Regions from separate parts of the Streptomyces sp. NPDC028289 genome, predicted to be linked through region 1. Evidence: riboswitches for the same ligand, from Rfam matches in the RefSeq annotation. Region 1 holds a riboswitch; the other holds the start of a gene.

What was found. A riboswitch is a leader RNA that binds a small molecule or an ion and turns the genes downstream of it on or off. The one in region 1 is predicted to bind ZMP and ZTP.
Region 2: linked by a shared signal. The riboswitch ahead of ACZ4UV_RS30135 (bifunctional 5,10-methylenetetrahydrofolate dehydrogenase/5,10-methenyltetrahydrofolate cyclohydrolase) and the one ahead of ACZ4UV_RS16485 (glycine hydroxymethyltransferase) in region 1 are both predicted to bind ZMP and ZTP.

What each region holds. Positions count from the first base shown of each region.
Region 1 is NZ_JBVHTI010000003.1:498,310-512,601, reverse strand. Features, by position in the region: gene ACZ4UV_RS16500 (decaprenylphospho-beta-D-erythro-pentofuranosid-2-ulose 2-reductase) at 1-232, shown strand, start outside; gene ACZ4UV_RS16495 (2'-5' RNA ligase family protein) at 330-908, opposite strand; gene trpS (tryptophan--tRNA ligase) at 1,051-2,064, opposite strand; gene ACZ4UV_RS16485 (glycine hydroxymethyltransferase) at 2,237-3,691, opposite strand; ZMP/ZTP riboswitch at 3,724-3,814, opposite strand; gene rocD (ornithine--oxo-acid transaminase) at 3,940-5,124, shown strand; partial or broken gene ACZ4UV_RS16475 (hydrolase) at 5,395-6,333, shown strand; gene ACZ4UV_RS16470 (DMT family transporter) at 6,446-7,273, shown strand; partial or broken gene ACZ4UV_RS16465 (CGNR zinc finger domain-containing protein) at 7,448-7,567, opposite strand; partial or broken gene ACZ4UV_RS16460 (alpha/beta fold hydrolase) at 7,562-8,065, shown strand; gene ACZ4UV_RS16455 (DUF3050 domain-containing protein) at 8,046-8,771, opposite strand; gene ACZ4UV_RS16450 (antibiotic biosynthesis monooxygenase) at 9,043-9,630, shown strand; gene pabB (aminodeoxychorismate synthase component I) at 9,661-11,817, shown strand; gene ACZ4UV_RS16440 (benzoate-CoA ligase family protein) at 11,814-13,340, shown strand; gene ACZ4UV_RS16435 (class I adenylate-forming enzyme family protein) at 13,379-14,292, shown strand, end outside.
Region 2 is NZ_JBVHTI010000006.1:194,528-208,819, reverse strand. Features, by position in the region: gene ACZ4UV_RS30195 (pyridoxal phosphate-dependent decarboxylase family protein) at 1-1,330, shown strand, start outside; gene ACZ4UV_RS30190 (SDR family NAD(P)-dependent oxidoreductase) at 1,316-2,134, opposite strand; gene ACZ4UV_RS30185 (hypothetical protein) at 2,185-2,721, shown strand; gene ACZ4UV_RS30180 (MBL fold metallo-hydrolase) at 2,801-3,430, opposite strand; gene ACZ4UV_RS30175 (S-(hydroxymethyl)mycothiol dehydrogenase) at 3,430-4,518, opposite strand; gene ACZ4UV_RS30170 (MBL fold metallo-hydrolase) at 4,737-6,404, shown strand; gene ACZ4UV_RS30165 (sulfite exporter TauE/SafE family protein) at 6,401-7,150, shown strand; gene ACZ4UV_RS30160 (metal-sensitive transcriptional regulator) at 7,284-7,571, opposite strand; gene ACZ4UV_RS30155 (rhodanese-like domain-containing protein) at 7,671-8,252, shown strand; gene ACZ4UV_RS30150 (ABC transporter ATP-binding protein) at 8,376-10,097, shown strand; gene ACZ4UV_RS30145 (hypothetical protein) at 10,168-10,464, opposite strand; gene ACZ4UV_RS30140 (nuclear transport factor 2 family protein) at 10,637-11,005, shown strand; ZMP/ZTP riboswitch at 11,178-11,260, shown strand; gene ACZ4UV_RS30135 (bifunctional 5,10-methylenetetrahydrofolate dehydrogenase/5,10-methenyltetrahydrofolate cyclohydrolase) at 11,285-12,133, shown strand; gene ACZ4UV_RS30130 (CU044_5270 family protein) at 12,137-13,105, opposite strand; gene ACZ4UV_RS30125 (RNA polymerase sigma factor) at 13,098-13,640, opposite strand; gene ctaD (aa3-type cytochrome oxidase subunit I) at 13,746-14,292, shown strand, end outside.

The DNA of each region.
Region 1 (14,292 bases):
GCACGGCACGGGCGTGCACGTGATGGTCGTACGGCCGGGGTTCGTCCGGACGAAGATGACGCGGGGCCTGGACGAGGCACCGCTCGCCACCACCCCGGAGGCGGTGGCGACGGCGATCGAGCTGGGCCTGCGGCGACGGTCGGAGGTGGTGTGGGTGCCGGGAGCGCTGCGCGTGGTGATGTCGGCACTGCGGCATGCGCCGCGGTCGGTGTTCCGGAGGTTGCCGATCTAGTTCCGGCCGGCCGAAGCGCCCCGTAAGGGGCACTGGGGGTGCCCCCGGCCGAAGGCTGGGGGAGGAACTGCGCGACCAGGCCCCACCGGCCCGCGCCCTACCGACTCGCGATACTCCCCCGCTCCGCATGCCCCACCTGAGGTGGAACAACAGAGCCCCCGAAGACGTACTCCCGCAGCTTCCGCCACACCCCGTCCGCGCCCTGCTCGTACAGCGCGAACCCCATGCAGGACCACTCGGCCTCGAAGTCCGCCAACTCGGCGAACGCCAGGTCCATGGCGGCCTCGTCGATCCCATGGGCCACGGTCACGTGCGGGTGGTACGGGAACTGCAGCTCACGGTCGAGCGGCCCGGACGCGTCCCGGACCCGCTGCTGCAGCCACGCGCAGTCGTCCGCGCCCTGCACCACCCGGACGTACACCACCGGCGACAGCGGCCGGAACGTACCGGTCCCGCACAGCCGCATCGGGAACGGCCGGCCCATGGCGGCGACCTCGCCGAGATACGCCTCCACGGCCGGCAACTCGGCGGAGCCGATCTCCGTGGGCGGCAGCAGCGTGACGTGCGTGGGGATGCCGTGGGCCGCGGCGTCGCCGAAGCCCGCGCGCCGCTGCTGGAGCAGGCTGCCGTGAGGCTCCGGGACCGCGATCGACACGCCGATCGTTACGGTCCCCACGTCATCTCCCGTCGGTCGTGGTGGGCGGACGCATGTCGGGTTCGTACCCGGCCGTCCGGCTATCGACTGTACGGCCACGGCCGCCTCCCGGGCAGCCGTGGCCGAAGTGATGTGCAGCGCTTCGCTTCGCCTGGTATGCGACTCAGTGCTTGGCGGGCAGGAAACCGACCCTGTCGTAGGCCTGGGCCAGGGTCTCGGCGGCGACGGCACGCGCCTTCTCGGCCCCCTTGGCGAGGATCGAGTCGAGGGTCTCCGAGTCGTCCAGGTACTGCTGGGTGCGCTCCCGGAACGGGGTGACGAAGTCGACCATGATCTCGGCGAGGTCCGTCTTGAGCGCGCCGTACATCTTGCCCTCGTACTCCTGCTCCAGCTCGGCGATCGACTTGCCGGTCAGGGTGGAGTGGATGGTGAGCAGGTTGGAGACGCCCGGCTTGTGCTCGGCGTCGTAGCGGATCACGGTGTCGGTGTCGGTGACCGCGCTCTTGACCTTCTTCGCGGTCGCCTTCGGGTCGTCGAGGAGGTTGATGAGGCCCTTCGGCGTGGACGCCGACTTGCTCATCTTGATCGCCGGGTCCTGGAGGTCGTAGATCTTCGCCGTCTCCTTGAGGATGTACGGCTTCGGGATGGTGAAGGTCTCGCCGAACCGGCCGTTGAAGCGCTCGGCGAGGTCACGGGTGAGCTCGACGTGCTGGCGCTGGTCCTCGCCGACGGGGACCTCGTTGGCCTGGTAGAGCAGGATGTCGGCGACCTGGAGGATGGGGTACGTGAACAGGCCGACGCTCGCGCGGTCCGTGCCCTGCTTGGCCGCCTTGTCCTTGAACTGGGTCATCCGGCTGGCCTCGCCGAAGCCGGTCAGGCAGTTCATGACCCAGGCGAGCTGGGCGTGCTCCGGGACGTGGCTCTGCACGAAGAGGGTGCAGCGGTCCGGGTCCAGGCCGGCCGCGAGCAGCTGGGCGGCGGCGAGCCGGGTGTTGGCGCGCAGGTCGGCGGGGTCCTGCGGGACCGTGATCGCGTGCAGGTCGACGACCATGTAGAAGGCGTCGTGGGTCTCCTGGAGGGCCACCCACTGGCGGACGGCGCCGAGGTAGTTGCCCAGGTGGAACGAGCCGGCGGTGGGCTGGATGCCGGAGAGCACGCGGGGTCGGTCAGAAGCCATGCTCACCATTCTCTCAGAGGGTGAGGGGGTGGTCGGCCCTTGAGGGGTGGGGTGGTTTCGGGGCGCGGGGGACTGCGGGTCGCATGTGGTTGCCCGCGCAGTTCCTCCCCCAGCCTTCGGCCGGGGGAACCCCCAGCGCCCCTTACGGGGCGCTGCCCCTGACCGGTGTCGATCAGCCGAGGTCGATCTCCGGGTACAGCGGGAAGCCCGCCACCAGGTCGGTCGCGCGCTGGGCGATCTCCGTCGAGACCTTCTCGTCCAGGACGTGGGAGGCCTTCGACGGGGCGCCCGACTTCGTCGTGCCCGGCTCCGTGGCGGTGAGGACACGGTCGATCAGGCCCGCCACCTCGTCCATCTCCGCCGTTCCCAGTCCTCGCGTCGTCAGCGCGGGCGTGCCGATGCGGATGCCGGAGGTGTACCAGGCGCCGTTCGGGTCGGCGGGGATCGCGTTGCGGTTGGTGACGATGCCGGAGTCGAGGAGGGCCGACTCGGCCTGGCGGCCGGTGAGGCCGTACGACGTCTCGACGTCGATCAGGTTGAGGTGGTTGTCGGTGCCGCCGGTGACCAGGGTGGCGCCCCGGCGCATCAGGCCCTCGGCCAGCGCGCGCGAGTTGTCGACGATGCGCTGGGCGTAGTCCTGGAAGGCGGGCTGCCGGGCCTCGGCCAGGGCGACGGCCTTGGCGGCCATGACGTGCGGGAGCGGGCCGCCGAGGACCATCGGGCAGCCGCGGTCGACCTGGTCCTTGAGGGAGTCGTCGCACAGGACCATGCCGCCGCGCGGGCCGCGCAGCGACTTGTGGGTGGTCGTGGTCACGATCTGGGCGTGCGGGACCGGGTCGAAGTCACCGGTCAGGACCTTGCCGGCGACCAGACCGGCGAAGTGCGCCATGTCGACCATGAGGGTCGCGCCGACCTCGTCCGCGATCTCGCGCATGATCCGGAAGTTCACCAGACGGGGGTACGCCGAGTAGCCCGCGACGATGATCAGCGGCTTGAAGTCACGGGCCTGGGCGCGCAGCGCGTCGTAGTCGATCAGGCCGGTGGCCGGGTCGGTGCCGTAGGAGCGTTGGTCGAACATCTTGCCGGAGATGTTCGGGCGGAAGCCGTGGGTGAGGTGGCCGCCGGCGTCCAGGGACATGCCGAGCATCCGCTGGTTGCCGAAGGCCTGGCGCAGCTCGGCCCAGTCGGCCTCGGAGAGGTCGTTGACCTGGCGGGCGCCGGCCTTCTGGAGGAAGGGGACCTCGACGCGGTCGGCGAGGACGGCCCAGAAGGCGACCAGGTTGGCGTCGATGCCGGAGTGCGGCTGAACGTAGGCGTGCCGCGCGCCGAACAGCTCCCGGGCGTGCTCGGCGGCGAGCGCCTCGACGGTGTCGACGTTGCGGCAGCCGGCGTAGAAGCGGCGGCCGATCGTGCCCTCGGCGTACTTGTCGCTGAACCAGTTGCCCATGGCGAGCAGGGTCGCCGGGGAGGCGTAGTTCTCGGAGGCGATCAGCTTGAGCATCTCGCGCTGGTCGGCGACCTCCTGGCCGATGGCGTCGGCGACCCGCGGCTCGACGGCGCGGATCACGTCGAGGGCGGCACGGTAGGCCGTGGACTCGGTGGACAGGGGCGCGGACTTGTCTGACATTCGGGACCTCCGGACATGGCGTTCGGCATTCACGGTTCGGCCCAGGCGCACGGCACTCGGTCACAGCACGAGCCGCTCCCCGATGGTCGGTCCCATCCCAGCGCGCCAGTCACGGCCCGTGGATCACATTACCGGGCACGCCGGGCCCGAGGGCCGTGGCGTCCACCAGTCGGGCAGGGGCGGAAGGTAGGAAAGGGGGCAGTCCTGCCGCGTCCCCTGGAGTCGCCGGGACCACTACGGAAGCCCTCATCGCCGCCGCCGACGCGCACAGCGCGCACAACTACGACCCGCTGCCGGTGGTGATCGCGACGGCCGACGGCGCCTGGATGACGGACGTCGAGGGGCGCCGGTACCTGGACTTCCTGGCCGGCTACTCGGCGCTGAACTTCGGGCACGGCCACCCGCGCCTGGTCGCGGCGGCGAAGGCCCAGCTGGAGCGGGTGACGCTGACGTCGAGGGCGTTCCACCACGACCGGTTCGCCGCGTTCTGCACCGCGCTGGCCGAGCTGTGCGGGATGGAGACGGTGCTGCCGATGAACACCGGCGTGGAGGCGGTGGAGACGGCGGTGAAGACCGCCCGGAAGTGGGGCTACCGGGTCAAGGGCGTGCCGGCCGAGATGGCGAAGGTCGTGGTGGCGGGCGGGAACTTCCACGGCCGTACGACGACCGTGATCAGCTTCTCCACGGATCCGGAGGCACGGGCGGACTACGGGCCGTACACGCCGGGGTTCGAGATCGTGCCGTACGGCGACCTGACGGCCATGCGGGCCGCGGTGACCGAGAACACGGTCGCGGTGCTGCTGGAGCCGATCCAGGGCGAGTCGGGGGTCGTCGTGCCGCCGGAGGGCTACCTGGCCGGGGTGCGGGAGCTGACCCGCGAGCGGGATGTGCTGTTCGTCGCGGACGAGATCCAGTCGGGGCTGGGGCGGACCGGGCGGACGTTCGCGTGTGAGCACGAGGGGGTCGTACCCGATGTGTACGTCCTCGGGAAGGCGCTGGGGGGTGGGGTGCTGCCGGTGTCGGCGGTGGTGGCGAACGCGGAGGTGCTCGGGGTGTTCCGGCCCGGGGAGCACGGGTCCACCTTCGGCGGCAATCCGCTGGCCTGCGCGGTGGCTCTGGAGGTGATCGCGATGCTGCGGACCGGGGAGTTCCAGGAGCGGGCGGCCGAACTGGGGGAACTGCTCCACCGGCGCCTGGCGGAGATGACCGGGAGCGGGCGGGTGACGGCCGTACGAGGGCGGGGGCTGTGGGCGGGGGTGGACGTGGATCCCGCGGTGGGGTCGGGGCGGGCGGTGGCGGAGCGGCTGATGGAGCGGGGGGTGCTGGTGAAGGAGACGCACGGGGTGACGGTGCGGGTGGCGCCGCCGTTGGTGGTGGCGGAGGAGGATCTGGAGTGGGGGATCGAGCAGTTGTGGGGGGTTCTGAGCGCCTGAGACGGGCGCCGAGGGCGATGCGACGCCCGGGGCCCACTTGTCATGTCCAGGTAAGAAAATCATGTGAAGACGCCGGGTTCCTGTCGGCGCACCGCACGCCGCCGGTACCGTCCAGCTGTCCGTAGGTGAACGATCAACTTCGGACTCTACGCGCGCAGAACACGTTCCGCCCCACGGAACCGCCTTTCTCTCTACGCGCGCAGAACGACTCGTGACGCACCACCCGCACCGCCATCCCTCTCGCACCCCCCACCGATGGAGGAATGACAGATGCCCGGCTTCGCCATCCCGCGCCGCAAACTCACCACGGCCCTGGCCGTGCTCGGCCTGCTCACCGCCGGTGCGGCGGTCCAGGCCACCAGTTCCGCGACCCCCGCCCACGCGGCCACCACCTACCGCGTCCTGTTCGACGACGGCCACGCCGAGGAGGCCGGCAACGCGGACTGGATCATCTCCACCAGCAAGCCCGACCCGCTGGCCCAGGACTCCTCCCCGTCCTCCGACAAGGACTGGACCGGTGCGCTGTCGTCATGGGGCATCGCCCTGCAGAAGACCGGCGACTACAGCCTGAAGACCGCGACGAGCGCCCTCACGTACGGGGGTTCGTCGACCACCGACCTGTCGAAGTTCGACGCGCTGGTGCTGCCCGAACCCAACACCAAGTTCAGCACCGCCGAGAAGACGGCGATCATGAACTTCGTGAAGGCGGGCGGCGGCCTGTTCATGATCTCCGACCACACCGGCGCCGACCGCAACAACGACGGCTACGACGCGGTCGAGATCCTCAACGACCTGATGACCAACAACAGCGTCGACTCGACCGACCCGTTCGGGTTCTCGATCGACTCGCTGGACATCGGCTCCGGCTACCCGAAGGCCATCAGCGACAGCAGCAACGCGGTGCTGAACGGCTCCTTCGGCACCGTCACCAAGAGCCTGATCGCCGACGGCACGACGGCCACGCTCAAGCCCTCCGACAACTCCGCCGTCAAGGGCCTTGTGTACCGCAGCGGTTACTCCGGGAACACCGGCGCCTTCTTCGCCACCAGCACCTTCGGCAGCGGCCGGGTCGCGTTCTGGGGCGACAGCTCGCCCATCGACGACGGCACCGGCCAGTCCGGCAACACGCTGTACGACGGCTGGAACGACAGCGGCGCCACCAACGCCGCCCTCGCCCTCAACGCCACCGCCTGGCTCACCGGCGCGAGCTGACGTCCGAGAGGCCCGAGAAGCGGGTCCGGGGTCGCCCCGGACCCGCTTCTTGCTCTCCTCTCGATCACCGCACACTCCCCTCCCCTACAGTCCCTCTGTGCTCTTCGGAATGGTGTGCGCCCTCGCGGCCGCGATCTGCTTCGGTACGGCGACGGTCCTGCAGGCGATGGCCGCGCGGGCGGCCGGTGACGGCGCCGGCGGCGAGGCCGCGCTGCTGCTGCGCGCGGTGCGGCAGTGGCGGTATGTCGTCGGGCTGGGGCTGGACGGGCTCGGGTTCGTGTTCCAGATCCTGGCGCTGCGCTCGCTCCCCATCTACGCGGTGAGCGCGGCCCTGGCGTCGTCGCTCGCGGTGACCGCGGTGGTCGCGGCGCGGCTGCTGCGGGTGCGGTTGAGCGGGGTGGAGTGGACCGCGGTGGGGGTGGTGTGCGCGGGGCTCGCGATGCTGGGGCTGGCGTCGGGGCCGGAAGGGGACCGGGCCGGGTCCATGACGCTGAAGTGGGTGATGCTCGGGACGGCGGTGGGGGTGCTGCTGCTCGGCCTGGCCGGCGGGCGGCTGACCGGGCCGGGGCGGGCGCTGGTCCTAGGCCTCGGGGCGGGGTTCGGGTTCGGCGTGGTGGAGGTGTCGGTGCGGCTGATCGACACGCTGCGGCCGGCCGAGCTGTTCACCAACCCCGCGGCCTACGCCCTGCTGATCGGGGGCGGCGGCGCCTTCATGCTGCTGACCTCGGCGCTGCAACGCGGCTCGGTGACCACGGCGACGGCCGGCATGGTCATCGGGGAGACGATCGGCCCGGCGGCGGTGGGGGTCGTGTGGCTCGGGGACCGCACCCGGGAGGGGCTGACCTGGCTCGCGGTGCTCGGATTCGCGGTGGCCGTGGCGGGGGCGCTGGCCCTGGGCCGGTTCGGGGAGGCACCGGTCACGGCCGAGGAAGCCTGAGGCTCCTGCTCACGGGCACCCGACGTCCGTCGGCCACGTCCGCACGCGCCGAGCCTCCGTCGGTCACCGTCACACGCGCCGGGCATCGGCCGGTCACGCTCACACGCGCCGGGCACCGGTCGGTCACACTCACAGGCGCCGGGCCTCCGTCGCCACGTCCGCACGCGCGGCCCGTCAGTCGGTCGCGGCGTCGCGGGTGCGCTGGTAGTGGCGTCGTGTCTTCATCCGGTTGCCGCACACGGCCATCGAGCACCAGCGGGCCTTGTTGGTCCTGCTGCGGTCGATGAGGAGGAGGGCTTCGTCAAGCCGTTCCGGGACGCCGTGTTCGCCTACACCGGCAACCCGGGGCCGGACACGGAGGCCCCGATGCGCGGCGCGCTGACCCTGGAGAGCACCCGCTGGCAGTACCTCAACGGGGTCGCCGACCCGAGCCCGGTCAGCCCCGACAACTGGGTCCACGACCAGGCGCTGCTGGACCGCCCGGGCAACGCCGAGATCCAGCTCAGGCTCTTCCGCGACTACCCGACCAACGTGGACCTCTACCCGAAGGTCCACCAGTACTTCCGCGACTCGCAGGTCCCGCTGCTGGCGGTCTGGGGCGCGGGCGACGAGATCTTCGGCCCCGCCGGCGCGGAGGCGTTCCGCCGGGACCTGCCCGGCGCCGAGATCCACCTCCTCGACACCGGCCACTTCGCCCTGGAGAGCCACCTCGGCGTCATCACCGAGCGCATCCGCGACTTCCTGGGCCGCACCTTCAACCGACCTGTCGCGCTCACCCCATCGCGGCCGTGATCCCGTCCCACAGCCGGGACCTGGCCTCCAGGGCGACGAGAACGGTCTCGGTGGCCTCCTGCCAGCGGGCGTCGTCGGTGCCGCAGAGGTCGGCGACCATCTGGAGGGCCATGGGGGTGTGCTCCTCGCCGTCGACCTCGATGTGCCGGGCGAGGTAGTCCCGGAAGAGCGGGAAGCGGTCGGTGCCCTCCTCGCCGATGACCTGGTCGAACATGTCCGGGATCAGGTCCTCGCGGGAGAAGGCGAAGGCGGCGGCCCGGCAGTGCAGCGGGCGGTCGGCGATGATGCCGAAGGTGGTGCGCACGAACTCGGCGGCCGGCGCGGGGACCTGGGCCACGCGCAGGGCCGCCGGCACGTCGTGGCCCTCGGCGAGGAGCGCGACGAAGGTGTCGACGGGGGCGGTGTCGGCACCCGCCTCGGCCATGGCGGCGCGGTACAGCTCGAAGTGGCTGGTGAAGCCGTCGTTCAGGGCGTCGCTCTCCTCGACCAGCACGATGTCGTTGACGAGCCTGCGGGCCACCGCGGAGCCGCGGGGCACCCAGGGGACGTCGACGCAGGTCAGCTCCCGCTGGAGCGACTTGAGCAGGGACATGAAGTCCCAGACGGCGAACACGTGGTGGGCCATGAACGTGGCCAGGTGTTCCCGGCCTGATATTCGCCGGTAAAGCGGGTGGGCGGTCACTTCTTTTCGCGCCGGTTCGATCACGGAACGCGCCTGATCGATTGCCTGTCGACCCTCTTCGGTCAAATTCCAGACGTACCTCGACATGGCGGCCTCCTTCGTTCTTGGACCGCGATCGTGCAACTTCCGCGGCCGCCCCGGCAAGCACTTTCCAGAATTACGGGCGGGTTACCGGAAGTACCGGGTAGCAGAACACAGCAAGCACATAGAAAGCGCTATAAAGAGTTACGATCCGGACACGAAAAAACTCGTTTAAACTTTGAACGCGGGTTGTGTCCATTCCGTAAAGAACGCTGTGACCAGTAATCCCGTCACCGTCACCGTGGCCTATCACGTGATGCCGGGTCGCGAGGCCGACTTCCACTCCTGGGGGTGGGCCATGCTGGGCGCGAGCGCCCGCCGGCCGGGGTTCCTCGGCGGTGGTGTCCTAGTCGACCAGGAGACGGAATGGCATGTCGTGTATCGCTTCGCCACCGAGGACTCGGCGCTGGCCTGGGAGAACTCCCCGGACCGCGGCGAGTGGGAGACCCGCGCGGACGGCATCGCCCGGCCCACCGGGCGCCGTAGCGTACGGGGGTCGAAGGAGTGGTTCGACTCGCTGGCCGGGCCGCCGCCCGTGCCGCCGCCGCCCGTTCCTCCGGCGAAATGGAAACTGTGGTTCATCAACATGAGCGCGGTGTTTCCGCCGGTCCTGCTCTTCAACATCATCGTGATCCCCCATCTCGGCGGGCTCAATCCGCTCATTCGCACTCTGGTGCTCTGCCTCTGCGTGACAGCGCTTGTCACGTGGATTCTCATGCCGCGACTTCAGCGTTTCTTCAAGAAATGGCTGTATCCCCCGCTCCAGGCGCTGCGCGGGCGGCACAAACGACGGGCCGCATAGGCCCGGGAACGACCCGAGGGAGGTGGGCGGGTGAAGACCCTGCTCATCGACAATTACGACTCGTACACCTACAACCTGTTCCAGTTGATCGCCGAGGTCAACGGCGAGGAACCGGTGGTGATCCGCAATGACGAGCCGGCGCCGCCCGCTCTCGCGGAGTTCGACAACGTGGTGGTGTCTCCGGGGCCCGGCCATCCGGGCGACGGCCGTGACTTCGGCATCAGCGCCCGGATGATCGCCGAGACCACCGTCCCCGTGCTCGGGGTGTGCCTGGGGCACCAGGGCATCGCGCTCGGGGAGCGGGCCCGGGTGGCACCCGCCCCGCAGCCGCGGCACGGGCACCTGACCCGGGTGCGGCACGACGGGCGGGACCTCTTCGAGGGGCTGCCCCAGGGCTTCACCGCCGTCCGCTACCACTCCCTCGCGGTACACGAGCCACTGCCCGCCACGCTGGAGGCCACCGCCTGGTCCGAGGACGGCGTCCTGATGGGGCTGCGCCACCGCGAACGGCCGCTGTGGGGCGTGCAGTTCCACCCCGAGTCGGTGCTCACCGAGTACGGCCACCGCATGCTGGTGAACTTCCGCAACCTCACCGCCCGCCGGGCCCGCAGAGCGCGGACCAAGAACACCGCCGTCCCACCGGCCGAGGCGGCGCTCCCCCGGCCGAGGATCCCGAGCGCGGCCGTCCCCCGCCCCCGCCACCACGCCGAAGCGCCCGCGTACCGCCTGCACACCCGGCAGATCGCCGGCGCCGTCGACACGGAGGCCGCCTTCACCCGCCTCTTCGCCGCCTCGTCCCGCGCGTTCTGGCTGGACAGCTCGCTCGTCGAGGAGGGCCGCTCGCGCTTCTCCTTCCTGGGCGACGACAGCGGTCCGCTCGCCGAGTTCGTGCGGTACGACGTCACGGCCGGCCGGTGTGCGGTCGAGCGGGCCGGACGGCCGCCGCGCAAGGTGTCCGCGAGCGTCTTCGACTATCTGAAGAGGCAGTTGAGCAGCCGCCGGGTGGACGCCGACGGGCTGCCCTTCGACTTCACCGGCGGCTATGTCGGCTACTTCGGCTACGAGACGAAGGCCGACTGCGGCTCCCCGAACCGGCACCGGGCCGACACCCCGGACGCCTGCTGGCTGTTCGCGGACCGGCTGATCGCCGTGGACCACGAGGAGGACGTCACCTACGCGGTCTGCCTGGCGGAGAACTCCCCGCAGGCCGCGCGGGCCGCCGAGGAGTGGCTGACGGACACGCTGGCCCAGCTCAGCTTCCTGGCCCCGGCCGCACCCCCGTCCGCCCCGCCCGCCGCCGCGGAGCCGGACCTGGCGGCCGCCGAGCCCTGGCTGGTGCGCGACCGGGCCGCCTACCTCGCCGACATCGAGGCCTGCCGGCGGGAGTTGCGGGCCGGCACCAGCTACGAGGTCTGCCTGACCGACGCGGCCCGGCTGCCCGCCCCGCCCGACCCGTACGCCTTCTACCGGGAGCTGCGCCGCGTCAACCCGGCGCCGTACGCGGCCTTCCTGCGCTTCGGCGACCTGGACGTGGCGGGTTCCTCGCCGGAGCGGTTCCTGCGGATCACCCGGGACGGGGTGGCCGAGGCGAGGCCCATCAAGGGGACCGCGCCGCGCGGGGCGACCCCGTTCGAGGACGCGCGGCTGCGGGACGCGCTGGCGGCGGACGCCAAGACCCGCGCCGAGAACCTGATGATCGTCGACCTGCTCCGCAACGACCTGGGCCGGGTCTGCCGTACCGGAACCGTGCGGGTCCCCCGCCTCATGGCCACCGAGTCGTACGCGACCGTGCACCAGCTGGTCTCCACCGTGACCGGACGGCTGCGGGCCGGGACGGACGCCGTGGACTGCGTACGTGCCTGCTTCCCGGGCGGGTCGATGACCGGCGCCCCGAAGCTGCGCACGATGGAGATCATCGACGGTCTGGAGACCGAGGCGCGGGGCGTGTACTCGGGGGCGCTCGGCTACCTCGGGTGCAGCGGCGGCGCGGACCTGAACATCGTCATCCGTACGGCCGTGATGGCGGGCGGCCGGATGCAGCTGGGCGCGGGCGGGGCGATCGTCCTGGACTCCGACCCGGCCGCCGAGTACGACGAGATGCTGCTGAAGACGGCCGCGCAGATGCGGGCGCTGCGGGAGCACACGCCGTCGGCCGCGGCGGACGCCGTCGAGGAGGCCGCCCGATGACCCAGGCCCCCGCCCCCGCCCCCGCCCGCACCGGCACCGGCACCGGCAACCTCGCCGCCCGTCTCGCCGAACTCGCAGAACGGCACGGCTGGCGCGACCGTCCCGCCTTCCACCAGGGCCATCGCGCCTGGACCCACGGCGAGGTGCACGACCTCGGGGCGCGGGCCGCGACCGTGCTCGCCGCCCAGGGTGTGTCCCCCGGCGACCGGGTGGTGCTCGCGCTGCCGGACTCGATCGCCTGGGTGGTGACCTTTCTCGCGGTCGCCCGGCTCGGCGCCGTGGCCGTCCTGGTCAACCCCGAACTGCCCGCCGCCGACCACGCGTTCATGGCCGCCGACACGGAGGCGGTGCTGTGCCTGACGGGACCGGGCCTGGAGGACCGCTTCCCCGGGCGGGCCCGCCTCGGCGCCGACCAGCTCCTCGCCCTCGCCCCGGCCGCCGAACCCGCCGCCGCCCGGCCGGCCGACGCGGACGGCCCGCTGTACGTGCAGTACACGTCCGGGACGACGGGCAGGCCCAAGGGTGTCGTCCACACCCACGCCCACCCGGCCGCGTACCACGACCTCATCGGACGGCGGCTGCTCGGCATCACCGCGGACGACGTCACCCTGTCCGTCTCCAAGCTGTACTTCGCCTACGGCTTCGGGAACGCCTTCGTCTTCCCGCTCTTCTCGGGGTCGAGTGCGGTCCTGGTGGACCGGCGCCCGAACCCGGCCGCCGTCGACGAGCTGATCGCCCGGCACCGGGTGACCCTGCTCTACTCGGTCCCGTCCGCCTACGCGGCGCTGGTCGCCGACCGGGGCACCGGGCACGAGGCGTGCTTCGCCTCGGTACGGGCCGCCGTGTCGGCCGGCGAGGGGCTGCCGGACGGGCTGGGCGACCGGGTCACGGAGCTGCTGGGCGCCCCGGTCCTGGAGCAGATCGGCTCCACCGAGGCCGGGCACGCCTTCTGCGCCAACAGCCTCGGCCACCACCACCCCGGCACCGTCGGCCGTCCCGTCCCCGGCTTCGAGGTGGAGTTGCGCGACCGCGACGGGCGCCCGGTGCCGGACGGCCACGAGGGCGAGCTGTGGGTACGCGGCCCCACGCTGACGCCCGGCTACCTCAACCGGCCCGAGGAGACCGCGCGGACCCTGGTCGGCGGCTGGCTGGCCACCCACGACCGGGCGGTCCGCGAACCGGACGGCGCCTACCGGCATCTGGGCCGCACCGACGACATGGAGATGGTCGGCGGGATCACCGTCTCCCCGCTGGAGGTGGAGGCCGTGCTGCGCGCCCATCCGGCGGTCCGGGAGGTCGCGGTGGCCGCGGTCCCGGACGGGACGGGTGCCGGACGCCTGCGTGCCTTCGTCGTCCCCGCCACCACCCCCGCGCCGGAGGGGCTCCAGGAGGAGCTGCTGCGGCTGGCCCGGGAGCGGCTCGCGGCCTTCAAGGTCCCGCGCAGCGTCAGCCTCCTCCCCGCGCTGCCCCGCACCCCCACCGGGAAACTCCGCCGCCATCTGGTCCGCCGGGGCGCCTGGTGACCCCGGCCCCGACCGACCCGACCGAAAGGAACGTCCCCATGCAGGAGTCGCAGGTGTCCCTCGTCGGCGACCGCGGGTTCTACCTCGGCCCGCTGTTCCGGCGGGCGGCCGACCGGCACGGCGGGGTGTTCGTCACCCTGGACCGTCCCCTGGACACCCACCCGGACCTCGGGGTCCGTCTGAGCTACCCGGAACTCGCCGACGCGGTCGAGGAGTTGTCGGCGCGCCTGTGGGCGGCCGGCGTACGGCCGGCCGAACAGGTCGTCGTACACAAGACCGACAACGTCGACATCGTGCTGCTGACCTGCGCGGTCTCCCGGATCGGCGCGGTGCCCGTGCTGCTCTCCCCCGCGCTGGCCGGCGAGGTGGTCGGCAAGCTGCTCGCCCGGCTCCGGCAGCCGTGGCTGGTCACGGACGCGGCGAAACTGGCCGGCCTGGAGGTCAAGGGCCTGGTCCGGCAGACCCTCACCGTGGACAGCGTGCCCGGCGTGGTGTCCCTGGCCGAGCACACCGGCGCCGAGGTCCCGCCGGCGGTCCGGCTGCACCCGCGCGAACCCGCCCTGATCACCCACAGCTCCGGCACCACCGGCGTCCCCAAACTCGCGGTGCACTGCCCGCAGACCATGTGGAACCGGCTGGTCCCGCAGCAGGCGATGGGCTGGCCCACCCGCGGCGAGGTCGCGGCCCTGCACATGTCCTTCGTGCACTCCCGCTTCTACCACCTGCTCGGCGTCCTGCTGCACTACGGCAGCCCGTTGCTGCTGATCACCGACCCGGACCCGGCGAAGGTCGGTCCGATGCTGGCCCGGCACCGCCCCGGCATCGTCGAGACCCACCCCAACACCTTCGTGCTGTGGGAGGAGCTGGCGGACGCGCCCGGCGCCCCGCTGTCGCGCGTGAAGTCGTACGGTTCGACCTTCGACGCCATCCACCCGCGCACGGTACGACGGCT
Region 2 (14,292 bases), on a different contig from region 1:
GGCCGCCCGTGCGGCGGCCGGATCGCCCGAGCGGCCGGTGGCCGTGCTCGGGCCCGCGCCCGCGCGGGCGCCGCTGCCCGGGCGGGGGGAGGGCGGGGCCGGCGCACTGGCCCGGTTCACCGAGCGGTGGGCGCCGGGTATGTCCGCCTCGGCCGGGCCACGTTACCTCGGTTTCGTCACCGGCGGGGTGACCCCCGCCTCCCTCACCGGCGACTGGCTGACCTCGGCCTACGACCAGAACCTGTCCGGGGACGCCGGTTCCTGGGGCGCCGCCCTGGAGCGCGAGACCGTGGCCTGGCTGGCCGAGCTGTTCGGGCTCGGCGACGCGCACAGCGGCGCCTTTGTGTCCGGGGCCACGATGTCGAACACGGTCGGTCTGGCGATCGCCCGCGCCTGGCTCGGGGAGCGGCTCGGGGTGGACGTCTCCCGGGCGGGCGCCGCCGCGCTCGGCCCGGTCGACGTGTTCTCCGGCAGCCCGCACTCCAGCGTCGGCAAGGCGCTCTCGGTGCTCGGCATCGGCCGGGACCGACTGCACCGGGTGGCGCTGCTGCCCGGCAACCGGGAGGCGGTGGACGTGACCGCGCTCGACGCGGCGCTGGCCGCGCGGGACGGACGGCCGGCCATCGTCGTCGCCAACGCGGGCACCGTGAACACCGTCGACTTCGACGACCTGCGGGCGATCGCCGCCCTCAAGGAGCGGTACGGCTTCTGGCTGCACGTGGACGCCGCGTTCGGCGCCTTCGCCGCCCTCTCCCCCGCCCACGCCCCGCTCGTCGCCGGGCTCGACGCGGCCGACTCGGTCTGCGTGGACCTGCACAAGTGGCTCAACGTCCCCTACGACGCGGCCGTGCAGTTCACCCGCCGCCGCGACCTCCAGGTGGCCGTCTTCCAGAACGAGTCCCCCTACCTGGGCCCGCCCGCCGGCACCCCGGACTTCCTGCACCTGACCCCGGAGAACTCCCGCCGGATGCGGGCGCTGCCGGCCTGGTTCGCGCTGACGGCGTACGGCCGGGACGGGCACCGCGAGATCGTCGAGCGCAACGTCGTCGAGGCCCGCCGCCTCGGTTCCGGCATCGAGGAGCTGCCCGCCCTGCGTCTGCTCGCCCCGGTCCGGCTCAACGTCGTCTGCTTCACCCTCTCCGAGCAGCCCACGCAGGAACGGGTGGCCGCGCTGGCCCGGGCGGTCGCCGCGTCCGGGGAGGCGTTCCTGACGCCGACGGTGTACGGCGGGGTGCCGGCGCTGCGGGCCGCGTTCAGCAACTGGCGGACCGCCGAGGACGACACCCGGCGCGTGCTGGCGGTGCTCGCGACCGCGTCAGCCGCTCTCTGAGCCGCTCCGGGCCTCCCGGTGCGGCCGCAGCGCGGCGTGGAATCCGCTGTGGACGGCGGTGAGTCCGCCGTCGACGCTCAGGGTGGTGCCGGTGATCCAGGCGGCGTCGCGGGAGGCGAGGAAGGCGACGGCCGCGGCGATGTCCTCGGGTTCGCCGACCCGGCCGAGCGGGTACAGCGGCCGGACGGCGTCGAGTTCGTCCTCCCGGCCCGCCCAGGCCGAGGTGCGGACCGTCCCCGGCTCCACCAGGTTGACCCGCACCCCGCGCGCGGCCGCGTGCCCGGCGAGGGTGCGGGTCAGCGAGGCGAGACCGGCCTTGGCGGCGCTGTAGGCGTGGTTGCCGAAGTCCGCCCGGGCGTTGACGGAGCCGATGCTGACGATCGCGCCCCGTCCGGAGGCGGCGAGATGCGGGAGGGCGGCACGGCAGCAGCGGTGGACGCCGGTGAGTGTGATGTCGAGGTCCAGCGCCCACCCGTCGTCCGGCTGGTCCTCGAAGAGGGGGACGTCCGGGGTGCAGTGCGCGGCACAGTTCACCAGGACGTCGAGCGTGCCGAAGGAGCCGACGGCCCGCTCGACGGCCGCCGCCACCGAGTCCCGGTCGGCGACGTCACAGGCGAACGCCGTTACCGCCAGGCCCTGTTCGCGCAGCGCGGCCGCCGTCCGCTCCGCCTCGGGCAGGTCCCGGTCGGTCGCCAGCACCTGTGCGCCCTCCTCGGCCAGCCGACGGGCGACGGCCGCGCCGATGCCGCGGGCCGCGCCCGTGACGAGAACTCCGTGTCCGGCAAAGCGAGTCAGTCCGGTCATGGCGACGACCGTACGGGCCGGACGATCAACAGGACAGATACCGTGCGCACATGACCGCGTTCCTGCAGCAACTCCCGGCCCTGATAGGCGTCGTGATCGGCGCGCTCGGTTCGTACCTCGCGGTGGTGCGGGGTGACCGGGCGCGGTTCCGGCGAGAGCAGGAGGCGCGCTGGGAGGAGCGGCGGCTGGCGGTGTACAGCGAGTACGCGCGGGCGCTGAAGAAAACGGTGAACCTCACCTACCGCGTCGCGGCCCATCTCGGCAACGACCCGCATCCGCACCCGATCTCCCCGGCCGAGGCCGAGCCGCAGCTGGCGGCGGCCACCGACGGCCGCGATCCGGCCGGGGAGGCGCTGATCATGCTGGGCAGCCGGGAGGTGGTGGAGCAGGCGCGGGAGTGGGTGACGGCGGTGATGGCCATGGAGCGGTTCATGCGTTCCGGGACGGTCGACCCGGACGCCTGGCAGGACCTGCTGGCACGGCAGCGGGCCTGCCGGGAGCGCTACTACACCGCCGTACGCGAGGATCTCGCACTGCCTCCGGGGCATCCGGCGCTCTGGCCGACCCGGCCGGCGTCCGACGACTGAGGGGCGTGCCGGTTCCGCGGTGGCCGGTTCCGCGGTGACCGCTGGCGGGCCTTCCGCGGAAGCCGGCATCACGTGCGGGTCAGTGTCCCCGGGCGATCCACTCCGCGAGCTGGGGTGCCTCGGCGCCGATGGTGGTCGGGTCGCCGTGTCCGGTCAGGACCTTCGTCTCCGGCGGGAGGGTGAGGAGCTTGTCCCGGATGGAGTCGATGATCGTCGGGAAGTGCGAGTAGGACCGCCCGGTCGCGCCGGGGCCGCCCTGGAAGAGGGTGTCGCCGGTGAAGACGACGCCCAGGCCGGGGTCGTGGAGGCAGACGGCACCGGGGGCGTGGCCTGGCGTGTGCAGCACGGTCAGGTCGGCGCCGGCGGCCTCGATGACCAGCCCGTCGGACAGGTGGTTGTCGGGGTCGCGGTCGGGGTGGGTCAGCTTCCACAGCGGCAGGTCGTCGGGGTGCAGCCAGATCTTGGCGCCGGTGAGGTCCGCGAGGGCGGGCGCCGCGTCGATGTGGTCGTTGTGGGCGTGGGTGCAGACGATCGCCTTCAGAACGCGGTCGTCGACCGCCTCGGCGATGGCCCGGGCGTCGTGCGCGGCGTCGATGACGATCACTTCGCGTTCGTCGCCGACGATCCAGACGTTGTTCTCGACGTCCCAGGTGCCGCCGTCGAGGGTGAACTGGCCGGAGGTGACGAGGCGTTCGATGCGCGTGGTCATCAGAGCACCACCACCGAACGCAGCACGTCGCCGCCGTGCATCCGGTCGAACACCTTCTCGACCTCGTCGAGCTGGATCGTCTCGGTGACGAACGCGTCCAGCGGCAGCCGTCCCTGGAGGTGCAGGTCGATCAGCATGGGGAAGTCCCGGGAGGGCAGGCAGTCGCCGTACCAGGACGACTTGAGGGCGCCGCCGCGGCCGAAGACGTCGAGGAGCGGGAGTTCGAGCTTCATCTCGGGGGTGGGTACGCCGACCAGGACGACGGTTCCCGCGAGGTCGCGGGCGTAGAAGGCCTGCCGGTAGGTCTCCGGGCGGCCGACCGCCTCGATGACGACGTCGGCGCCGAAGCCGCCGGTCAGGCCGCGGATGGCCTCGACGGGGTCGCTCTCGCGCGAGTTGATCGTGTGGGTGGCGCCCAGGGAGCGGGCCTTCTCCAGCTTCCGGTCGTCGATGTCGACGGCGATGATCTTCGCGGCGCCCGCCAGGTTCGACCCGGCGATCGCCGCGTCGCCGACCCCGCCGCAGCCGATCACGGCGACCGAGTCGCCCCGGCCGACGTTGCCGGTGTTGATCGCGGCACCGATGCCGGCCATCACCCCGCAGCCGAGCAGCCCGGCGACCGCCGGGGAGACGGCCGGGTCGACCTTGGTGCACTGCCCGGCGGCGACCAGCGTCTTCTCGGCGAAGGCCCCGATGCCGAGGGCCGGGGCGAGTTCCTGGCCGGTCGAGGCGAGGGTCATCTTCTGCTTCGCGTTGTGGGTGTTGAAGCAGTACCAGGGCCGCCCGCGCAGACAGGCCCGGCAGGCCCCGCACACGGCACGCCAGTTGAGGATCACGAAGTCACCGGGCGCGACGTCCGTGACGCCGGCGCCGACCGACTCCACCACCCCGGCGGCCTCGTGGCCGAGCAGGAAGGGGAACTCGTCGGTGATGCCGCCCTGTTTGTAGTGCAGATCGGTGTGACAGACCCCGCAGGCCTGCACCTGTACGACGGCTTCGCCCGGCCCCGGGTCGGGCACCACGATCGTCTCGACCCGCACGGGCTCGTCCTTGCCCGGTGCGATCACGCCGCGTACTTCCTGCGCCATGGGCCTGCCCTTTCGTCGCTCTGCTGACGTGCTGGCCTCCGACCCTACGCGGGAACGATCAGCGACGGCACGCATCGACCGCTGCGGACCTTCCCCTGCCACCGCCGTTCGTGTTGCCACCACCTCTGCCACATACCCCCGGGGGTACCTCTGCTACGGTGGCTCACATACCCCCGGGGGTAATTCACGAGGGGGATCGAGGAGAGGAGTGTGCTGCCGTGTCCTTCGTCGACACCATCGAGGTGCCCGGACTGGGCAACCGCAGTTATCTGGCGGGCGGGGCGCACGGCGCCGTCGCGGTCGATCCGCCCCGCGACGTCGACCGGGTGCTGGCGGCCGTCGCCCGGCGCGGGGTCAGGCTCACGCAGGTCGTGGAGACGCACGTGCACAACGACTACGTCTCCGGCGGCCTCGAGCTGGCCCGGCTGACCGGGGCCGCGTACGTGGTGCCGGCCGGGGCGCGGGTGGCGTACGAGCGGGTGCCGGTGGCCGACGGGGACGTGCTGGAGATCGAGGCCGGCCTCGCGCTGCGGGCCCTGGCCACCCCCGGGCACACCCCGCACCACACGTCGTACGTCCTGGAGGAGACCGGCCGCGCGGTGGCCGTCTTCACCGGCGGCTCGCTGCTGATCGGCACGGTCGGCAGGCCCGACCTGGTGGAGCCCCGGCTGACCGGCGAGCTGGCGCGGGCGCAGCACGCCTCGGCGCACCGGCTGGCCGCCGAGCTTCCGGACGCGACGGCGGTGCTGCCGACGCACGGCTTCGGCAGCTTCTGCTCGGCCGGGGACGCCGCCGGTCCGGACACCACCATCGGCCGGGAGCGCGCGGTGAACGAGGCACTGGTCAAGGACGTCGACACGTTCGTCGCGGAGCTGCTGGCGGGACTGGACGACGTACCCGCCTACTACGCCCACATGGGCCCGTTGAACTCCGGTGGCCCGGCCCCCGTCGACCTCACGCCGCCGGGCCGGGCGGACGCGGCGGAGATCGCGGCGCGGCTGGCCGCCGGGGAGTGGGTGGTGGACCTGCGCAACCGGGTGGCGTTCGCCGAGGGACACGTCTCGGGCACCCTGAACTTCGAGGCCGACGGGCAGCTCGCCACCTATCTGGCCTGGCTGCTGCCCTGGGGCCGGCCGGTCACGCTGCTCGCCGAGTCGGCGGCCCAGCTCGCCGCCGCTCAGCGGGAGCTGATCCGCGTGGGCATCGACCGCCCGGCCGCGGCCGCCACCGGCGCACCCGAGGCCTGGCTGCGCGCGGGCGAGCGGCCCCGTTCCTTCCCCCGTGCCACCTTCGCGGACCTGGCCGCACGCGGCACGGAGGACGTCGTCGTCCTGGACGTGCGCCGCGACACCGAGCGGGCCGGCGGCCACATACGGGGTTCGGTCCACATACCCCTGCACCAGGTGCGGGAGCGGCTGGGCGAGATACCCGGCGGCACGGTGTGGGTGCACTGCGCGGGCGGGATGCGGGCCGCCGTCGCCGCCTCCCTCCTCGACGCGGCCGGGCGCGATGTGGTGGCCGTGGACGACGGGTTCGCGGCGGCGGGCGCGGCCGGGCTGCCGATGGCCCGGCTCACCCCGGCCGAGGCGTGGGAGCGCACGGACGCGGATGCCGTCCTGCTGGATGTCCGCGAGGCCGGCGAATGGGCGGCCGGACACGCGCCGCGGGCGGTGCACGCCCCGCTGTCCGGGCTGGCGGCCGGGGCTCCGCTGCCGCCGGCCGCCGCGGACCGCCCGCTCGTCGTGATCTGCCACTCGGGCCGGCGCTCGCGGGAGGCGGCGGCGCTGCTGACCGCCCGCGGGCTCGACGCGGTGGACGTCGTGGGCGGGATGACCGCCTGGCGCACGGCAGGCCTCGCGGTGACCGCCGAGGGCACCGCCGGATGAGCGCGCTCCTGCTCGCCCTCGGCGCCGGGGCCGTCACCGGGCTGGCGCTCGGGGCCCTGGGCGGCGGCGGCAGCGTGCTGGCCGTACCGGCGTTGATCTATCTGCTCGGCTTCAGCCCGGCCGCGGCCACCACCGCGAGCCTGGTCGTCGTCACGGTCACCTCGGCCACCGCACTCGTCGCGCACGCCCGCGAGGGCGCGGTGCGCTGGCGGGCCGGTGCGGTGTTCGCGGCGGCGGGCCTCGGGCCGGCGGCGGTCGGCGGGGTGTTGTCCCGGCATCTTCCGGCGGCGCTGCTGACCGGGGCGTTCGCGGTGCTGGCCGCCGTGGCGGCGGTGCGTATGCTGCGGCCCGCGGCGACCGCGGTCACCGGGCCGGGCCCCGTACGGGCGTCCCGGGTCGCCGGGGCCGGGGCCGGGCTCGGCGCGGTGACCGGGGTGCTCGGGGTGGGCGGCGGGTTCCTCGCCGTGCCGTCCCTGGTGAACGTCGTGGGGCTGCGGATGCGTGCCGCGATCGGCACGAGCCTGCTGGTCATCACGGTCAACTCGCTCACCGCGCTGGCGGCGCGCGCCGGTGCGGCGGCGGGCGTCGACTGGTCGGCCGTGGGGCCCTTCGCCGGGGCCGCGATCCTCGGCGCCTGGGACGGCAGACGGCTCGCGGCCCGCCTCTCCGCGGGCACCCTCCAGCGGCTCTTCGCCTACGCGCTGCTCGCGGTGGCCGCGTTCATGCTGGCCGACGCGGTCAGCTGACGCGCCGAGCCCTCCGCGGGAAGGGCCGCGATATGCCGTCGGTCGACTGCGGCGCCGTTGTGGCTGGTCCCGCGGTTCCTCCCCCAGCCTTCGGCCGGGGGTGCCCCCAGCGCCCCTTTCGGGGCGCTACCGCTCAGGCAAGCGACAGGAACAGCTTCTCCAGCCGTGCCTTCATCTGCTCGGTCGTCTCACCGTCCGCCCCGCTCCGGGCGGGGTCGATGATGCACTGCTGCAGCCCGGTCGCGATGATCGCGAAGCCCGCCCGGTCCAGGGCGCGCGAGGCGGCGGCGAGCTGGGTGACCACGTCCTCGCAGTCGCGGCCCTCCTCGATCATCTTGATCACGCCGGAGATCTGCCCCTGCGCCCGGCGCAGCCGGTTCAGCACCGACTTGAGCTCGTCGCCCTCGAACTGAAGCTCCACGACCACCACTCCTCACATACCCGTAGGGGTATTTTACCCGCCCCTCGGGCGAACCCGCCGCTCATCACTTCATCACTGCAAGGAAGGATCGCATCCGCCATGACCACTACTCCCCCGAACCCTGGTCTCACCCCGGACCAGGCCCTCGCCCGCCTCCCGGAGCTGACCGTCGTCGACGTCCGCACACCCGGCGAGTACGCCGCCGGCCATGTGCCCGGCGCCCACAACATCCCCCTGGACGCGCTGCACCGGGCCCTGCCCGCGCTCCGCGCCGCGGACGGCGGGATGCTCCTGGTGTGTGCCTCCGGCGCGCGGGCCGAGCGCGCCCGGGCACTCCTCGCCGAGCACGGCATCCCGGCGGCCACCCTCACCGGCGGCACGCACGGCTGGGCCGAGCGCGGTCACGAACTGCACCGGCCGCGCGGCGCGTCCCGTGCGACCTGGGCCATGGAGCGCCAGGTGCGGTTCACCGCCGGGGCGGCCGTCCTCGCGGGCCTGGGCCTCGGCCTGCTGCACCCGGCCTGGCTCCTGCTGTCGGCGGGGGTCGCGGGCGGCCTGGTGTTCTCGGCGCTCACCGACACCTGCGGGATGGCCGCGGTCCTCTCGAAGCTGCCCCACAACCGGCCGCGTCCGGCCGACCTCGACGCGACCCTGGCGAAGCTCGGTTCCGCCCGGAGCTGACCGGGCCCCGGTGCCGGGAGCGGCCGTCGTAGCCTGGGCACGTCGGAGGGCGCCGCCCGCCGCCGGACGAGGAGCACCGTGACCGCCGCTGACGCAGTTCCGACGACACCGAGGAAAGAGCCCGTGTTCCGGCTGCTCCTCTCCTATGTACGTCCGCACCGCTGGGCCCTGCTGGCCGGTGCGGCGCTCTCGCTGGTGACGGGTGCGACCGGGCTGCTGCTTCCGCTGGTGGCCCGGGGGTTGATCGACGACCTGTCCCACGACCGTTCCATCACGGCCAAGTTGCTCGCGATGGCGGGTCTGGTAGTCGCCAACGCCGGGGTGGGCGCGCTGGGTTCGTACGTCCTGCGGCGCGCCGGAGAGTCGGTCGTGCTCGGGGCGCGGCGCACCCTGTCGTCGTATCTGCTCAGGCTGCGGATCAGCGCGGTGGACCGGACCGAACCCGGTGACCTGATGGCGCGGATCACTTCGGACACCACCCTGCTGCGCGAGGTCACCACGGACTCGCTGGTCGCACTCGGCACCGAGGGACTCACCCTGCTCGCCACCGTGGTGATGATGGGGGTGGTCGATCCGGTGCTCCTTGCCGTCACCCTCGTCGTGATCGGCGCGGCGGGCACGGTGGTGGGCACGATCGTGCCGCGCATCAACCGGGCGAGCCGCCGGGCGCAGGACGCGGTCGGGGTGATGGGGGCCTCGCTGGAGCGGGTGCTGGGCGCCCTGCGCACGGTGAAGGCGTCCGGCGCCGAACACCGGGAGGAACTCGCCCTGCACGAGGCCGCCGAGGAGTCCTGGCGGCAGAGCGTGCGGGCCGCCAAGTGGTCGGCCGCGGCGGGCAACACGGCGGGGCTGGCGATGCAGCTGGCGTTCATCACCGTGCTCGCGGTGGGCGGGGCGCGGGTGGCGACCGGTGCGATCGGGGTGGGCACGCTGGTGGCGTTCCTGCTCTACGTCTTCTACCTGATGCAGCCGATTCAGCAGGTCGTCGGGGCGATCACCCAGTACCAGACCGGCGCCGGCGCGCTCGCCCGCATCCAGGAGGCGCTCCGGCTGCCCGCCGAACCTCCCTCCCGGCGCGCCGAGTTGCCGTCCGCCGGCGCCGAACCGGCCGCCGTCGCCTTCACCGACGTGCACTTCCGTTACGCCGACGACCTGCCGTACGTCCACCACGGTGTCACCTTCGACGTCCCCGCGCGGGGCATGACGGCGTTCGTCGGGCCGTCCGGCGCGGGCAAGACCACCGTCTTCTCACTGATCGAGCGGTTCTACGACCCGGAGTCCGGCACGATCGCCGTCGACGGCCGTCCGGTCGCCGACTGGGAACTGCCGCTGCTCCGTTCGGCCATCGGGTACGTCGAGCAGGACGCTCCGGTGCTGTCGGGGTCGCTGAGGGACAACCTGCTCCTCGGCAACCCGGAGGCGGACGAGGACGCGGTCGCGCGGGTGGTGAAGACGACGCGGCTCGACGGCCTGGTCGCCCGGCTGCCGCAGGGGCTGGAGACCCTGGTCGGGCATCGCGGCACCAAGCTGTCGGGCGGGGAGCGCCAACGGGTGGCGATCGCAAGGGCGTTGCTGCGCCGGCCCCGGCTGCTGCTGCTGGACGAGGCCACCTCGCAGCTGGACGCGGTGAACGAGGCGGCGCTCCGGGACACCGTCGCCGATGTCGCACGGTCGACGACGGTGCTGGTGGTCGCGCACCGGCTGTCGACGGTGACCATGGCGGACCGGATCGTCGTCATGGACGCGGGCCGGGTCCGCGCGGTGGGCACGCACCGGGAGCTGGTGGCGGCGGACCCGCTGTACGCGGAGCTGGCGGCGACGCAGTTCCTGGCCTCGGAGCACTGAGAGCGGAGCACCGAGAGCGGGCAACGAGGAGGGCCGCCCCTGCCGGGACGGCCCTCGGTGTGCGGCGCGGTCAGGCTTCGATGCCCGGCAGCAGCCCCATGGCGGGCGCGGCCAGGTCGGTGACCTGGTGCAGTTCGCCGAGCTTGTGGAGTCCGTTCAGCCCCTGTACCTGCTCCGAGACCTTCGGCATCCTGCCCCGGTACTCCGCCGGGACGTCGCTGCGGGAGACCGAGTCGAGCACGCCGAGCGCGGTGAGCTTCCCGGGGTGCTGCGCGCTCGCGTCGGCCGCGTTCGCCAGCGGCGCGGCGAGGCCGGTGACCCCGACGGCAAGGCCGACGGCGGCGACGATACGTCGTGTTGAGATCATGTCCTCAGCAACGGCCCCGGCGCCTGGCCGGACACGGGCAGCCGGTCCCCCTCACCCGCAAGGCGGAGCGTGCGCCTGCGCTTGCCGAGCCCGGCGGTGCGGGGGACGCTCGATGTGAGGGGCTCGCGCGGCCCGCTCCGCATCGGGTCGCGGGCTCCCGCAGGAGGTCACCATGGGCACCGCGACGGGTTCCACGTTCGACACCGACACGCTGCGCCGGGCCATAGAGGGGAACACCGGGAACAGCCTTCTGGCGCTCTACGCGGACGACGCCGAGATCCGCATCATCGACCGCAACACCCAGCCCAGCCACCCCAAGGTCCTGCACGGCCGCCAGGACATCGCCGCACTGCTGGACGACGTCTACAGCCGCGACATGACGCACAGGCTGGACCAGTGCATCGTCCAGGGCGACAAGGCCGCCTTCAGCGAGTCCTGCGAGTACGGGGACGGGGTCCGGGTGCTCGCCGAGTCGATGATCACGCTCCGCGACGGCAAGATCGCCGAACAGATCATGATCCAGGCATGGGACGACGAGTAGTCGCAAGGACCGGAAGGGTCCAGGTCAGCTCACGCTTGACCTGGACCTTCTCGGCGCGGGCGACGCTGGGACACGCCCACCGCCCGCGGCCCCGCGCGTGCACCGCGCTGCTGCGGGCGCTGCTGCGGACCGCGCACTGTCGCCGGAGACGCCGAGCGTCTCGGTTACCCTGAACGCGGGCCGTGACTGGCGCTGAGGTGGAGCACCACCGGGGAGCGGTCCGCACTGTCGCTGCCGTGCGCCTGGGCGATCAAGGTCGAACCAGCTCAGGAGCGCCGCATGACCCAGGCTCGTCTCATCGACGGAACCGCCCTCGCCCGCCGAACCGTCGAGGAGACCGCGAAGAAGGCCGCCGACCTCACCACACGGACCGGCGTCACGCCGTGTCTGGCGACCGTGCTGGTCGGCGAGGACCCCGCCTCCGTCACCTACGTCCGGATGAAGCAGAACCGCAGCCGCAAGGCAGGCATCGCCTCCCGGCACGTGGCCCTGCCCGCCACCACGACCACCGCCGCCCTCGTGTCCACCCTGCGGGGGTTGTCCGCCGACCCGGCGGTGCACGGCATCCTGCTCCAGCATCCGGTCGGCGAACACATCGACGAGCGGGCCGCGTTCGAGGCGATCGCGCCGGAGAAGGACGTGGACGGCGTGACCTTCGCGTCGTTCGCGACGATGAGCTTCGGCCTGCCGGGCTTCGTCTCCTGCACCCCCGGCGGCATGCTGCGCCTGCTCGACGCGTACGACGTCGACCCGGCAGGGAAGCGTGCGGTGGTCGTCGGCCGCAGCGCGATCCTGGGCAAGCCGGCCGGGATGCTGCTGCTCGCGCGCGACGCCACCGTCACCTACTGCCACTCCCGCACCCGGGACCTGTCCGCGGCCGTCCGCGAGGCGGACATCGTGGTCGCCGCCGTAGGCCGGCCCCGGCTGATCCGGGGCCGGGACATCAAGCCGGGCGCGGTCGTGCTCGACGCCGGCTACAACGAGGGCAACGTCGGTGACGTCGACTTCGACACCGCCGTCGAGCGCGCCTCGCTGATCACGCCGGTGCCGGGCGGGGTCGGCCCGATGACCATCGCCGTGCTGCTGGAGCAGACGGTGGCGGCCGCCGCCCGGCAGCTCGGGGCATGAGGGTCAGCGCAGCCAGGCGCGGTACTCCATGACGTCCCCGGCCCGCACCCCGTACTCGGGGTCGTCCCGGGTGAACGTGGTCTCCAGACCGAGTACGGCACCGGTGGCCGGGTCCAGGATCAGCATCCGCCGCCCGCCGGTGCCCTCGTCGAGGACGTAGGCCTGCCCGGTGCGGCCCAGCCGGTCGGTGACCTGGCCGGCGGCCCGTAGGCCCTTCGCGTCGGCGAGCAGGTCGGCCAGGGCCGCCGTCTCGCGTGTCCCGAGCGTCCAGTTGTCCAGCAACTCCGTGGTGGCGTCGAGGAGTTCGGACGTGGTGAGGGTGTCGCTGTGGATCAGGTCGGTGAGGTAGGCGCGCAGCTTCGCGGGGTCGTGCGGAGGTGTGGACAGGGGCGGTGCGTCGCCCCACATCGGCGGGAAGGTCTGCCGGCTGAGCACCTTGCCGTCCTCGACCCGGCCCGTGTCGGTCAGGACGGGACGGCCCGCGTGGTCCGGGTCGGTCGCCACGACCACCTCGGTGTGCGTGCCGTCCGCCCGCCACCGCACCACGCGTTCCTCGGGCAGGGTGACCGGCGGTCTGTCGTCGCTCATGGCCAGGCTCCAGGACTGCACATGGGTGCCCTGGCGCAGCGCCGGGGAGCCGTCCGTCGCGGCCACGGCGGCGAGTTGCGCGACCTGGGCGAGCGGTACGGCGGTGGAGTGGGCGCGGACGCTCAGCGGCCGGGGCGCGGCGACGGCCGGGGCGCCCGACGGCCCGCCGAGCAGCACGGTCAGCGTGGTGGCCGTCACGACGGCGGCCGCGGTCAGCCCCCACAGCAGGCGCGGCCGGACCCAGGCCGGGCGGCCGGGGCGGGGGCTGTGCAGCAGCCGGTTGAGGTGCCGTTCGGCGGTGTGGTCGAGGGGGCCGTCGCCGAAGCGGGGGCCGTCGGCGGGCACCGGGTCGGCGGCGCGCAGCAGGTCGAGTTCGTCAGCCATGGCGGTGTTCCTCGGAAAGGGCCTCGGCGGCGGGCGGGCGCAGTCGGTCGATCTCGGCTCTGAGGCGGCGGCGGGCGCGGTGCAGCCGCATCGCCGCCGCCCGTTGCCCGCAGCCCAGGACGACGGCGACCTCGTCGACGCCGAGCTCCTCCCACGCCGTCAGCCGCAGCACCTCCTGGTCGGCCGGGGACAGCCGGGCGAGTGCGTCGTGCACCCAGGAGCCGGGCCGCTCGCTGTCGGGGCCGGCCGCGAGGTGCCGGCCGTGCGCGGTGTCGTCGTTGCCCAGCCGGTCCACCAGCCGGCGCCGGCGCCCGTATCCGCGTACCGCGTTGGCGAGGCAGTTGCGTGCCACGCCGTACAGCCAGGGCAGCGGGACCGCCGGCAGGTCGGCGCGGCGGCGCCAGGCCACCGTGAACACCTCCGCCACCACTTCCTCCACCTCGCCGGTCCGCCCGTCCAGTCGCCGCGCGACATAGCGGCTGACCGCCCAGTAGTGCTCGCGATAGGCAGCGGCGAAGATCTCGTCGTTGCTCATGTCCCGTTCTTGTCCGGCACCTCCCCGATCGTCACACCCGTCTCCGTGACGCTCGTCGCATCCGTCCAGTGTGACCGGTGCGGACAGCCCGGACACAGGCGGGGCATGAGGAACCTCAAGTGGCTGACGACCACGGATCACAAGACGATCGGGACGTTGTACCTGGTCACGGCGTTCTCGTTCTTCTGCGTGGGCGGGGTGATGGCCCTGCTGATGCGCGCCGAGCTGGCCCGCCCCGGTCTGCAGATCATGTCGAACGAGCAGTTCAACCAGGCGTTCACGATGCACGGCACGATCATGCTGCTGATGTTCGCGACCCCGCTCTTCGCGGGTTTCGCGAACTGGATCATGCCGCTCCAGATCGGCGCGCCGGACGTGGCCTTCCCCCGCCTGAACATGCTGGCCTACTGGCTCTACCTGCTGGGCTCCACCATCGCGGTCGGCGGCTTCCTCACCCCGCAGGGGGCGGCCGACTTCGGCTGGTTCGCCTACGCCCCGCTCTCGGACGCGGTGCGCACCCCGGGGGTCGGCGCCGACATGTGGATCATGGGCCTGGCCTTCTCCGGCTTCGGGACCATCCTCGGCGCGGTCAACTTCATCACCACGATCATCTGCATGCGGGCCCCCGGCATGACCATGTTCCGCATGCCGA